2 regions of the Microbispora sp. H10830 genome follow, and region 2 is predicted to be linked to the other one. Evidence: riboswitches for the same ligand, from Rfam matches in the RefSeq annotation. Region 2 holds a riboswitch; the other holds the start of a gene.
What was found. A riboswitch is a leader RNA that binds a small molecule or an ion and turns the genes downstream of it on or off. The one in region 2 is predicted to bind cyclic di-AMP.
Positions count from the first base shown of each region.

Region 1: it holds a riboswitch for cyclic di-AMP, as region 2 does, so the genes downstream of both, HHX35_RS23960 (CHAP domain-containing protein) here and HHX35_RS12920 (CHAP domain-containing protein) in region 2, are expected to answer to the same signal.

Region 1 is NZ_JABBWX010000009.1:305,277-309,638, reverse strand. Features, by position in the region: gene HHX35_RS23975 (excinuclease ABC subunit UvrA) at 1-256, shown strand, start outside; gene HHX35_RS42705 (hypothetical protein) at 241-498, opposite strand; partial or broken gene HHX35_RS23970 (pyridoxal phosphate-dependent decarboxylase family protein) at 591-1,163, shown strand; gene HHX35_RS23965 (helix-turn-helix transcriptional regulator) at 1,219-1,566, opposite strand; gene HHX35_RS23960 (CHAP domain-containing protein) at 1,681-2,367, opposite strand; cyclic di-AMP (ydaO/yuaA leader) riboswitch at 2,382-2,515, opposite strand; gene HHX35_RS23955 (HAMP domain-containing sensor histidine kinase) at 2,722-3,891, opposite strand; gene HHX35_RS23950 (response regulator transcription factor) at 3,888-4,362, opposite strand, start outside.
Region 2 is NZ_JABBWX010000004.1:121,034-125,395, reverse strand. Features, by position in the region: gene HHX35_RS12930 (MXAN_6230/SCO0854 family RING domain-containing protein) at 1-756, shown strand, start outside; gene HHX35_RS12925 (GNAT family N-acetyltransferase) at 1,087-1,809, shown strand; cyclic di-AMP (ydaO/yuaA leader) riboswitch at 2,108-2,250, shown strand; gene HHX35_RS12920 (CHAP domain-containing protein) at 2,418-3,197, shown strand; gene HHX35_RS12915 (DUF305 domain-containing protein) at 3,295-3,912, opposite strand; gene HHX35_RS12910 (hypothetical protein) at 3,986-4,362, opposite strand, start outside.

The DNA of each region.
Region 1 (4,362 bases), on a different contig from region 2:
GCCGACCGCCGGCCTCCACCTCGCCGACGTCGAGCAACTGCTCGGGCTGCTCGACCGGCTGGTCGACTCCGGCAAGTCGGTCATCGTGATCGAGCACCACCAGGCGGTCATGGCGCACGCCGACTGGATCATCGACCTCGGTCCCGGCGCCGGTCACGACGGCGGCCGGATCGTCTTCGAGGGCACGCCGGCCGACCTCGTCGCCGCCCGCTCCACCCTCACCGGCCAGCACCTCGCGGCCTACGTCGGCGCCTGAGCCAGGTCGTCGAGGAGGCCGGGGACGTGGGCCGGCTGCGGCGGGCGTACGGGCCGGTGCGGGCCGGAGCAGGTCCTGGCGGACCTGCTCGCCGCGGCCGAGCCCGGCCTGGTCGCGAGCGCCGGCCCGCGATACTTCGGGTTCGTGGTCGGCGGCGCGACACCGGCCGCGACCGCGGCCGACATCCTCGCGGCCGGTTGGGACCAGATCGCGACCAACTCCGTCACGTCGCCGGCGGCCATGGCGGCCGAGGCCGCCGCCGGCGCCTGGCTGAAGGAGCTGCTGGGGATCCCGCCGTCGGCGTCGGCCGGGTTTCGTCACGGGCGGCCAAGCGGCCAACACCGTCGGGCTCGCCGCCGCCCGGCACCAGGTGCTGTCGGACGCGGGCTGGGACGTGGAACGGCGCGGACTGCTCGGAGCGCCGCCGATCCGGGTGATCGCGGGGGAGGAGCGGCACGGGACCATCGACCGGTCGCTGCGCCTGCTCGGGCTCGGGACGGACGTGGTGGAGCCGGTGCCCACCGGGCCGAGCGGCGCCATCGACCCCGGGGCGCTGCGGGATGTGCTGCGAGGCGGCTCCCCGGGCCCCGCCATCGTGTGTCTCCAGGCCGGCAACGTGAACACCGGCGCCTTCGACCGGCTGCGGGAGGCGTGCGAACTGGTTCGCCGGCACGGTGGGTGGGTGCACGTCGACGGGGCGTTCGGGCTGTGGGCCGCGGCGAGCCCTGCGACCCGGCATCTGGTGAACGGGCTGGAGCTGGCCGACTCCTGGGCCTGCGACGGCCACAAATGGCTGAACCTCCCGTACGACTCGGGCTTCGCGTTCTGCGCCCGGCCCGCCGTGCACGCGGCGGCGATGTCCTACGCCGCCCCTTACCTGGTCGGTTCGGGCACCCAGGCACCGTGATCGCGGTGACCCCGCACCGGCGGGCTGGTACGGCCATGCGTCAGGTGCGCACGATTCACGGACGGGAGTCGTCCCGCAGGCGGCGCTCCCGCCTGCCGCGGGCGAGTTCGGTGCCCAGGGCGTCCAGGCGCTGGTTCCAGAAGCGGCGGAAGTGGTCGAGCCAGATGTCGACCTCGCGCAGCGGCGCGGGGTCGACGGCGTACAGGCGCCGGGTGCCCTCGGCCCGGACCGTCGCGAAGCCGCTTTCCCGCAGCACGCGCAGGTGCTGGGACACCCCGGGCTGGGAGATCCCGAACTCCTCCTGCACGATCGCGCCGATCTCCCCGGCGGGGCGCTCTCCCTCGGCGAGCAGTTCCAGGATCCGGCGGCGCACCGGATCACCGAGGACGTCGAACGCGTGCATGCCGCCAGGCTCGCAGCTCACGCTTATATAGGTCAATTTGGAGGGAGCCGGACGCTCTCGGTGGGGACGGCGAAGCGCGCCGGGATCACCGGCGCGCTTCGGGGCGGTCGTCCGTCAGGAGGAGGCGGATGCGGATGCGGATGCGTCCCCGGGATACATCGGGTAGCCATATCCGGCCACCTGCCAGGTGGGACGGGTGCGGGCCTCGACGGCACCGCCGTCGCCGGTGTTGCCCTCGATTGTCCGGATCGTGCCGTCGCCGTTGTCCTTGACGACGAACCCGACGTGCTCGACGTCGTCGATGTCCTTGCTGCCGTTCCAGTTGAAGAACACCACCGCGCCCGGCTTGGGCGTGCGGCCCCAGCGGCCGTGGTCGGCGAACCAGCGGGCGTGCTCCACGGTGTAGGCGTCGGAGCCCATGACCGGACCGATGCCGAGCTGCTGTCCCACCCACGAGACGAACATGTCGCACCAGGCCGCGTTGAGGTAGCCCTTGAGCGTGCCGCCGTCGCGGGCGAGCGTCTCGCGGGCGCGGGGAGTGGACATGTACCACTGCTGGAACTTGGTCCCGCCGCCGTTGGCGTTCTCGCTGATCCCGACCTGGCTCCTGGCCAGGGTCAGCACGTCGGTCGCGCTGACCTTGGGCAGCGTGGAGGCGATCTCGGACATGGACTTCGCGGCCGCCGCGCCCTTGCCGGTGGCCGGGTTGTCCGCGTGCGCTGCCGGCGACGCGATCAGCACCGCCGAGGCCAGTGCCCCGCCCGCGAGGGCAGCGCGAAGACAGGTGTTGAGGACGTGCATGGTGGGGCGTACTCCCTTACTTCCATGCCGCCTACCGGGTTAGCTGACGGGTTCGGGCTGGAAGTCGCCCTACGGCACGCATGCCGATTCACCCCAGGAGAGGTGGGTCCCCGGCTCCGCGCGGACGCGGACTCGGCGGCCGGGCGGCAGGCCGGGTCGGCCGGCCGCGTCGGTCTGAGGAGGGCTTCTTGACCATTGAGATGAGCAAGTGCGCCCTGAGATGCCTAAAACGTAATAGACCAGGTCAAACCGGTCAAGTTAGAACAACTCAGATTTTACTGGGCAGTAGGCAGCAAACCTGGCGCGGACGGGTAGCGGGCGCGCCGCGATCACCGGCGGCAGGAGAATCCGGGCTCACCCGGGCAGGCGTACGGTCACCGTCAGGCCGCCCTCCGGCCGGGCGAGCGCCTCCACCTCGCCGCCGTGCGCCACGGCGATGGCCCGGACGATGGACAGGCCCAGCCCCGCCCCCCGGGCGGAGCGGACGCGGTCGCCGCCGAGCCGGCGGAACGGCTCGAACAGGTCGTCCACCTCGTATGGCGGGACCAGGGGCCCGGTGTTCTCCACCGTCACGCTCACCCCGGCCTCCTCCTCCCGCAACCGGACCCAGACCTCCCCGTCCCGCACGTTGTACTTGATCGCGTTCTCCAGCAGGTTGACCAGGCAGCGTTCGAGGAACAGCGGGTCGCCGTGCGCGACCGCCGGGCACAGGTCCTCGTGGACGACCACCTTCCTGCGGCGCGGCTGCAGGTCGATCTGCTCCATCGCCATGCGGACGACCTGCCGCAGGTCGACCGGCTTGCGGGCCGCCAGCTCCTGCTCCGACTGCGCCAGCATGAGCAGGCCCTCGATCAGCCGCTCGTACCTCGCGTTGGTGCCGAGCAGCGTGCGGGCCAGCGCCTTGAGGTCCTCCGACGCCGCCGGCTCCTCCAGCGACACCTCCAGGACCGTACGGTTGACCGCCAGCGGGGTGCGCAGCTCGTGGGAGGCGTTGGCGATGAACCTGCGCTGGGCGTCGAACACCCCGTGCAGCCGGTCGAGCATCGCGTCGAAGGTGTCGGCGAGCCGCTTGACCTCGTCCTGCGGCCCGCGCAGCTCGATCCGCTCGTGCAGCGTGCTCTCCGACAGCCGCTGCGCGGTCTCGGTCACCCGGTCCAGCGGGCGCAGGGCACGGTCGGCCACCAGGTAGCCCAGCACCACCGCGACGACCCCCACCAGGACCATGACGATCACCGACGACCTGAGCACGTCGGTCAGCACGTCGGCCGCCCCCTGCTCGACGTTGGTGCGCACCCGCTGCGCGAGCATGTCGCTGTCGGGCAACCTGCCCCCGAACACGGTTTGGGGGGTACCGGTCACCTTCGACGCCACCGCCACCACGAACCGCTGGTTGAGCGCCCGCGCGGTGAGCAGGTGGGTGAACCACAGCAGCACCGACCCCGCCAGGAAGAACAGCCCGCCGTACAGCAGGGTGAGCCGCATGCGCAGGCCGAGCCTGCTCCACGGGGACAGGACGCGGGTCACAGCCGGTACCCCCGGCCCGGCACGTTCTCGATAACCGCGGGCTCGCCCAGCTTGCGGCGCAGCGAGGTGATCGTGACGCGCAGCACGCCCGTGCCGGCGTCGGCGTGCTCGTCCCACACGCTCGCGCGCAGCCGGGCCGAGGTCACCAGCCCTCCGCCGGCGCACATGAGCTCGCGCAGCACGTCGAACTCCTTGCGGCCCAGCGCCACCTCACGCCCGTCGCGCACCACCGTACGGCGGGCGGGGTCGAGCCGGATCCCGGCCCGCTCCAGCACGGGCGGCACCACCCGGGGCGAGCGCCGGGCCAGCGCCCGGATCCGGGCCACCAGCTCGGCGAACGCGAAGGGCTTGACCAGGTAGTCGTCGGCGCCCAGGGACAGACCCCCGACCCGGTCCCGCACCCGCCCGGCCGCCGTCAGCATGAGGATGCGGCCGGTCCCGCTGGCCGTGACCAGTTCCCGGCACACCTCG
Region 2 (4,362 bases):
CTGCGGCTCGGCGCGAGCGCCGCCGTCCACTCCGGGGATCTGACCTCCGCGCCCGAGCCGCTGGGCGCGTCGGAGTTCGTGGACCTCGACGTGGCCGCGCTGCGCGCGACAGGCGGCCGCTACGTGGTGCCCGTCGTGTTCAGTTACAACGACGTGCCGTTCGACGAACTGGCCCGCGGTTTCGCCGGGTTCATGGACGATCCGGACGGCCTGTTCGACCCGCTCGCCGTACGGCAGCGCTTCGACCTGACCGGCCCGGCCAAGATCCTCGTCCCGCTCGTCGCCGACCTCTGGTCGCGCACGATGCGCTGGGTGGACCTCAACGTGTCCGCGTTCGGCGGGTTCCACAACGTGTACGAACACGAGGAGCAGCTCGCCCGTCTGGGCGCGGCCGCCGAGGACGCCTACGGTCTCGGCGAGCGCGTCACCCTGTGGGAGGTCGCCTGCTGGCACGCCGCCGCCCGCGCCCGCGAGGTCGTCGTACGGCACCGCGACGGCGCCGTGAGCCGGCACGCGCGTCGTCCCGGCGAGGACGCCGCCGCCTTCGCCTCCCGCCTCGGCGTACGGCAGGCGGCCGATCAGCCGACGGAGGCCGGCGCGGCGGAAGCGGGTCTCGCCGTGGTGCTGGAGGACGACGTGCGGGTGAGCGAGGGGGCACAGGTCTACGCCCTGCACCCTGCCCGTCTCGACCCCGCCGTGATCCGCCCTCTCGACGCCTCCGACCTCGTCGGCATGCTCGCCCCCGCGACGCGCTGACCGGCCGGAAATAACGGTTTGCGCGCTCAGCGACCCGCGTGGGAAAGTGAGCGCGCTTCACACAGGTAACAGCGAAGGAATGAAGCCTATGTTCTCGGCGTCCCACAGCGGCCGCCGTCGGCACTGACCGGTACGCCTCCCGCGTCATCGGCTCACTGCCTTCACGTCTCACGGCGGCCCCACGTGACGGTGCCCTGCGCACCTTCTCCATCCCGTCCGGGATGGCTTCAAATGCGCGTTCACCCTCCGCTCCGCGCGGCGGGCGAACCGCTCCACCTTGTCATTCGTGAGGTCGATATCACCGTGGGCATCGATGTCCAGAGTTTCGCCGTGGCCAACCTTCGCCGCCGTCCCGAAGTCGTCGAGATCGGGGGCTTCGTCCTCGGCGTGGAGCCCGGCACCACCAGCCCGTACGTCAACTACGCGACACCCCTGCCCGGCGCCCGGCCGGGCGGGCGGGACGTCGCGGCGCTGATCGGGTCGTTCCGCGAGCGCGGGCTCAAGCCCCGTCTCGAGTTCGCCCCGGACGCCGCGCCCGCCGTGGAGCCCGCACTTCGCGAGGCGGGGTTCACCGTCGAGGCGGTGCACGACTACCTCGTCTGCATCCCGGCCACGCTGACGAGGCCGCGAACCGCTCTCCCGGTGGAGACGCCGTCGACGGACGAGGACTACACGGCGATCGACGCCGCCCTGTCGGAGGCGTTCGGCGGGGAGTTCGCCTCGTCGCCGGAGGGCGCGGCCCGGCTGCGCCGTACGGAGGAGAGCGGCGGCGCGGTCCGGTTCGTCCGGGCGCCAGGCGGCGGCTGCGCGGGAGCGGCCATGTGCTCCGCTCCGGCCGTGGAGACGTCGGAACTCGCCGGCGTCGGCACCCGCCCCGGCTTCCGGGGGCGGGGCATCGCCGCCGCGGTCACCGCCACGCTCGCCGAGGCGATGCTCGCCAGGGGAGCACGGTCGGTGTGGCTGGAGTACGGCGGCGAGGGATCCCGCCGGGTCTACGAACGCGTGGGCTTCCGGCCGGCCGGCACCCGCCTGTACATGTCGCTCGAAGTCTGACCCGCGCCGTCTGATCGCGCCCGGCGGGGGACCGCCGCCCGCCGGGCGCGACGGCGTGTCCGGGGGTACGGCCGCCTGGCCGTGTCGTCTTCGCCCCGCCCGCCGTACGGGCGCTCATGCCCGTACGGCGCTGTGTGGCGCATCTCACCGCGGGCGGCCCGCGACCGTGAGGACCTGCGGAAGCACGGAACGGCGGCGGCCAGAATGATGCTCTTTGCCGGGTTTTTGGTCGTGTCTTACTTGTTATCTATTAAGCTTCCCGTGTGTCTCGCCGGTGCGCGGTCCTCAACCCGAGGACGACCGGCGACCGCCGAATCCCGGAAGTCATCGATCCCGGGAACCGGGGACCCACGTCTCTTGGGGTGAATCCGGACCATCCGGTAGGGCTACTCCTGGCCCGAACCCGTCAGCTAACCCGGTAGGCGGCCAAGGAGAGGAGAGCGCGTGGAGTGTCGGCTCCACCTGCCCACCCGGTCCGCGTCGTGTCGCCGGACCACATGCCCGCCCTGGAACGTCTCCAGGCTTCCGGGGTGATGGCGCGCCCGTGACGGGCTGCCACATTTCCCGTTTCTGATTCCGCCCCGCCGCGGCCGTGTCCTCGGACGGTCATGCCGTCATGCCGCCACGCCCCGCGGGCCGGTTCGTCATGTCTCGAAGCGCGCCATGAGGAGCCTCCGATTTCCACCGATCCGATAGCTCGACAGCTGCTCGACGCCGTCCGCCCCGAACTGGGCTACCGCGAACGAGCAGGGAAACACACGAAGTTCGGCGAGTGGTACGCCGACAACATCGCCAAGGACTCCGACTTCAAGACCGCCCCCTGGTGCGACATGTTCGTCTCCTGGGCGGCCGACCGGGCCGGGGTGCAGGGCCACGTCGGCGAGTTCGCGCTCACCACGCGGCACGCCAAGTGGTTCAAGGAGCACCACGCCTGGAGCGACAAGCCCGAGCCGGGCGCCGTGGTCTTCTTCGACTGGTCGGGGTCCAAGAAGATCGGGGACATCGACCATGTCGGCATCGTCGAGAAGGTCGCCGGCGGGAAGGTCCACACGATCGAGGGCAACGTCGACGGCGTGTGGCTGAAGCGCAAGGTGCGCGACAAGAGCAAGATCGTGGGGTACGGCCTGCCGCGCAAGGTCAAGGTGGCGCCGAAGGCGCCGGTGACGATCCAGCCCGTGGCGGCCGTCAACGCGAGCGTCCAGCGCGCCGCGGCGCCCACCACCAGGAACATGGCGGCCACGCAGGGGAAGTCCCTCGACGTCGTGTGGTCGCCCGGGGACGCCGTCCTGCCGGCCGGTCTGCTGTTCGCGGTGGTCTCCACCGCCGTGACCGGGCTCCGGTTCAAGGCCGCGGCGGCGACGTCCGGCGGACGGCACCGCAAGCGATGACCTCCCACGATGACCTTCCACGACGACCCCCCACGGTCACGTCCCGCCGCCTTCCTGAGCGGCGGATCACCGTGGCACGTCGTCGACTCGGGCCGCGCTAACCCAGCAGGCCCTTCATCTCCCTGATCTCGGCCGACTGGCTGGAGACGATGGACGCCGCCATCCGCCGGGCCGGCTCGTAGACCCCGGTGCGCAGCTCGTCGCGCGCCATGGCGACGGCGCCCTCGTGGTGCCGGATCATCATCGTGAGGAAGGCCCGGTCGAAGGCCCGTCCGGACAGCCCCGCGAGACGCCGCATGTCCTCGGGGGACATCATTCCGGGCATGGCGTGGTGCTCCGGCGCGGGGCTCTCACCGGGCACCCGCTCGCCCCAGGCCGTGAGCCAGCCGCTCATCGTCCGGATCTCGGGAGCCTGCGCGGCCTCGATCCGCCGGGCGAGCCGCGCGACCCGGGCGTCCGCCGCGCGGCCCTCGGCCAACCTTCCCATCTCCACCGCCTGACGATGATGCGGGATCATCATCCGGGCGAACATGACGTCCTGGTCGTTGTGGACGGCCGCCGGTGTCGTGCCGGCAGGCCCGGTGAGCACGGTGAGCGCGGTGAGCGCGGCGGGTGAAGACGATGCCCCGGGCCAGGCGGCGGAGCCGTACGCGCCGCCCAGGCCGACCAGCAGATCGGCCGTCAGCAGGGCCGCCGGCAGAACACGTCCCTTCATAGGCCGACACCTCCGTACGCCCGGGCGTGGTGGGGTCCTGGATTGTCGTACCCCGTCCCGCGGAACGTTCCCGTCAGCCGAACGTGATCCGGAACCGGTAGTTGTCGCCGTAGGTCGAGCCGCGGATGGTGAACGCCGCGCTCCCCGAGCTCACTCGGCCCGATACCGTCGCCCCGGCGTTGACGGCGTAGAGGAAGGGGGACGTGCCGAGATTACGGCAAGGGACGATGGTCTTCTCTCCGTAGAAGTGGTTGAACGTGGCCCCCTCGGCGCGATGGCTGTCGACCAGCTTGCCGGACCAGGAGGTGCCCGATCGGCCGGTGACCCAGTAGCCGAGCAAGAGGTTCGGGTCGCGTACGTTGCCGCCGAGATCGCGGGCCGACGCGGTGACGACGTGGGCGGAGCCGAATTGGAAAGATCCGACGGCTCCGATGTTCCCCACGTAGAACT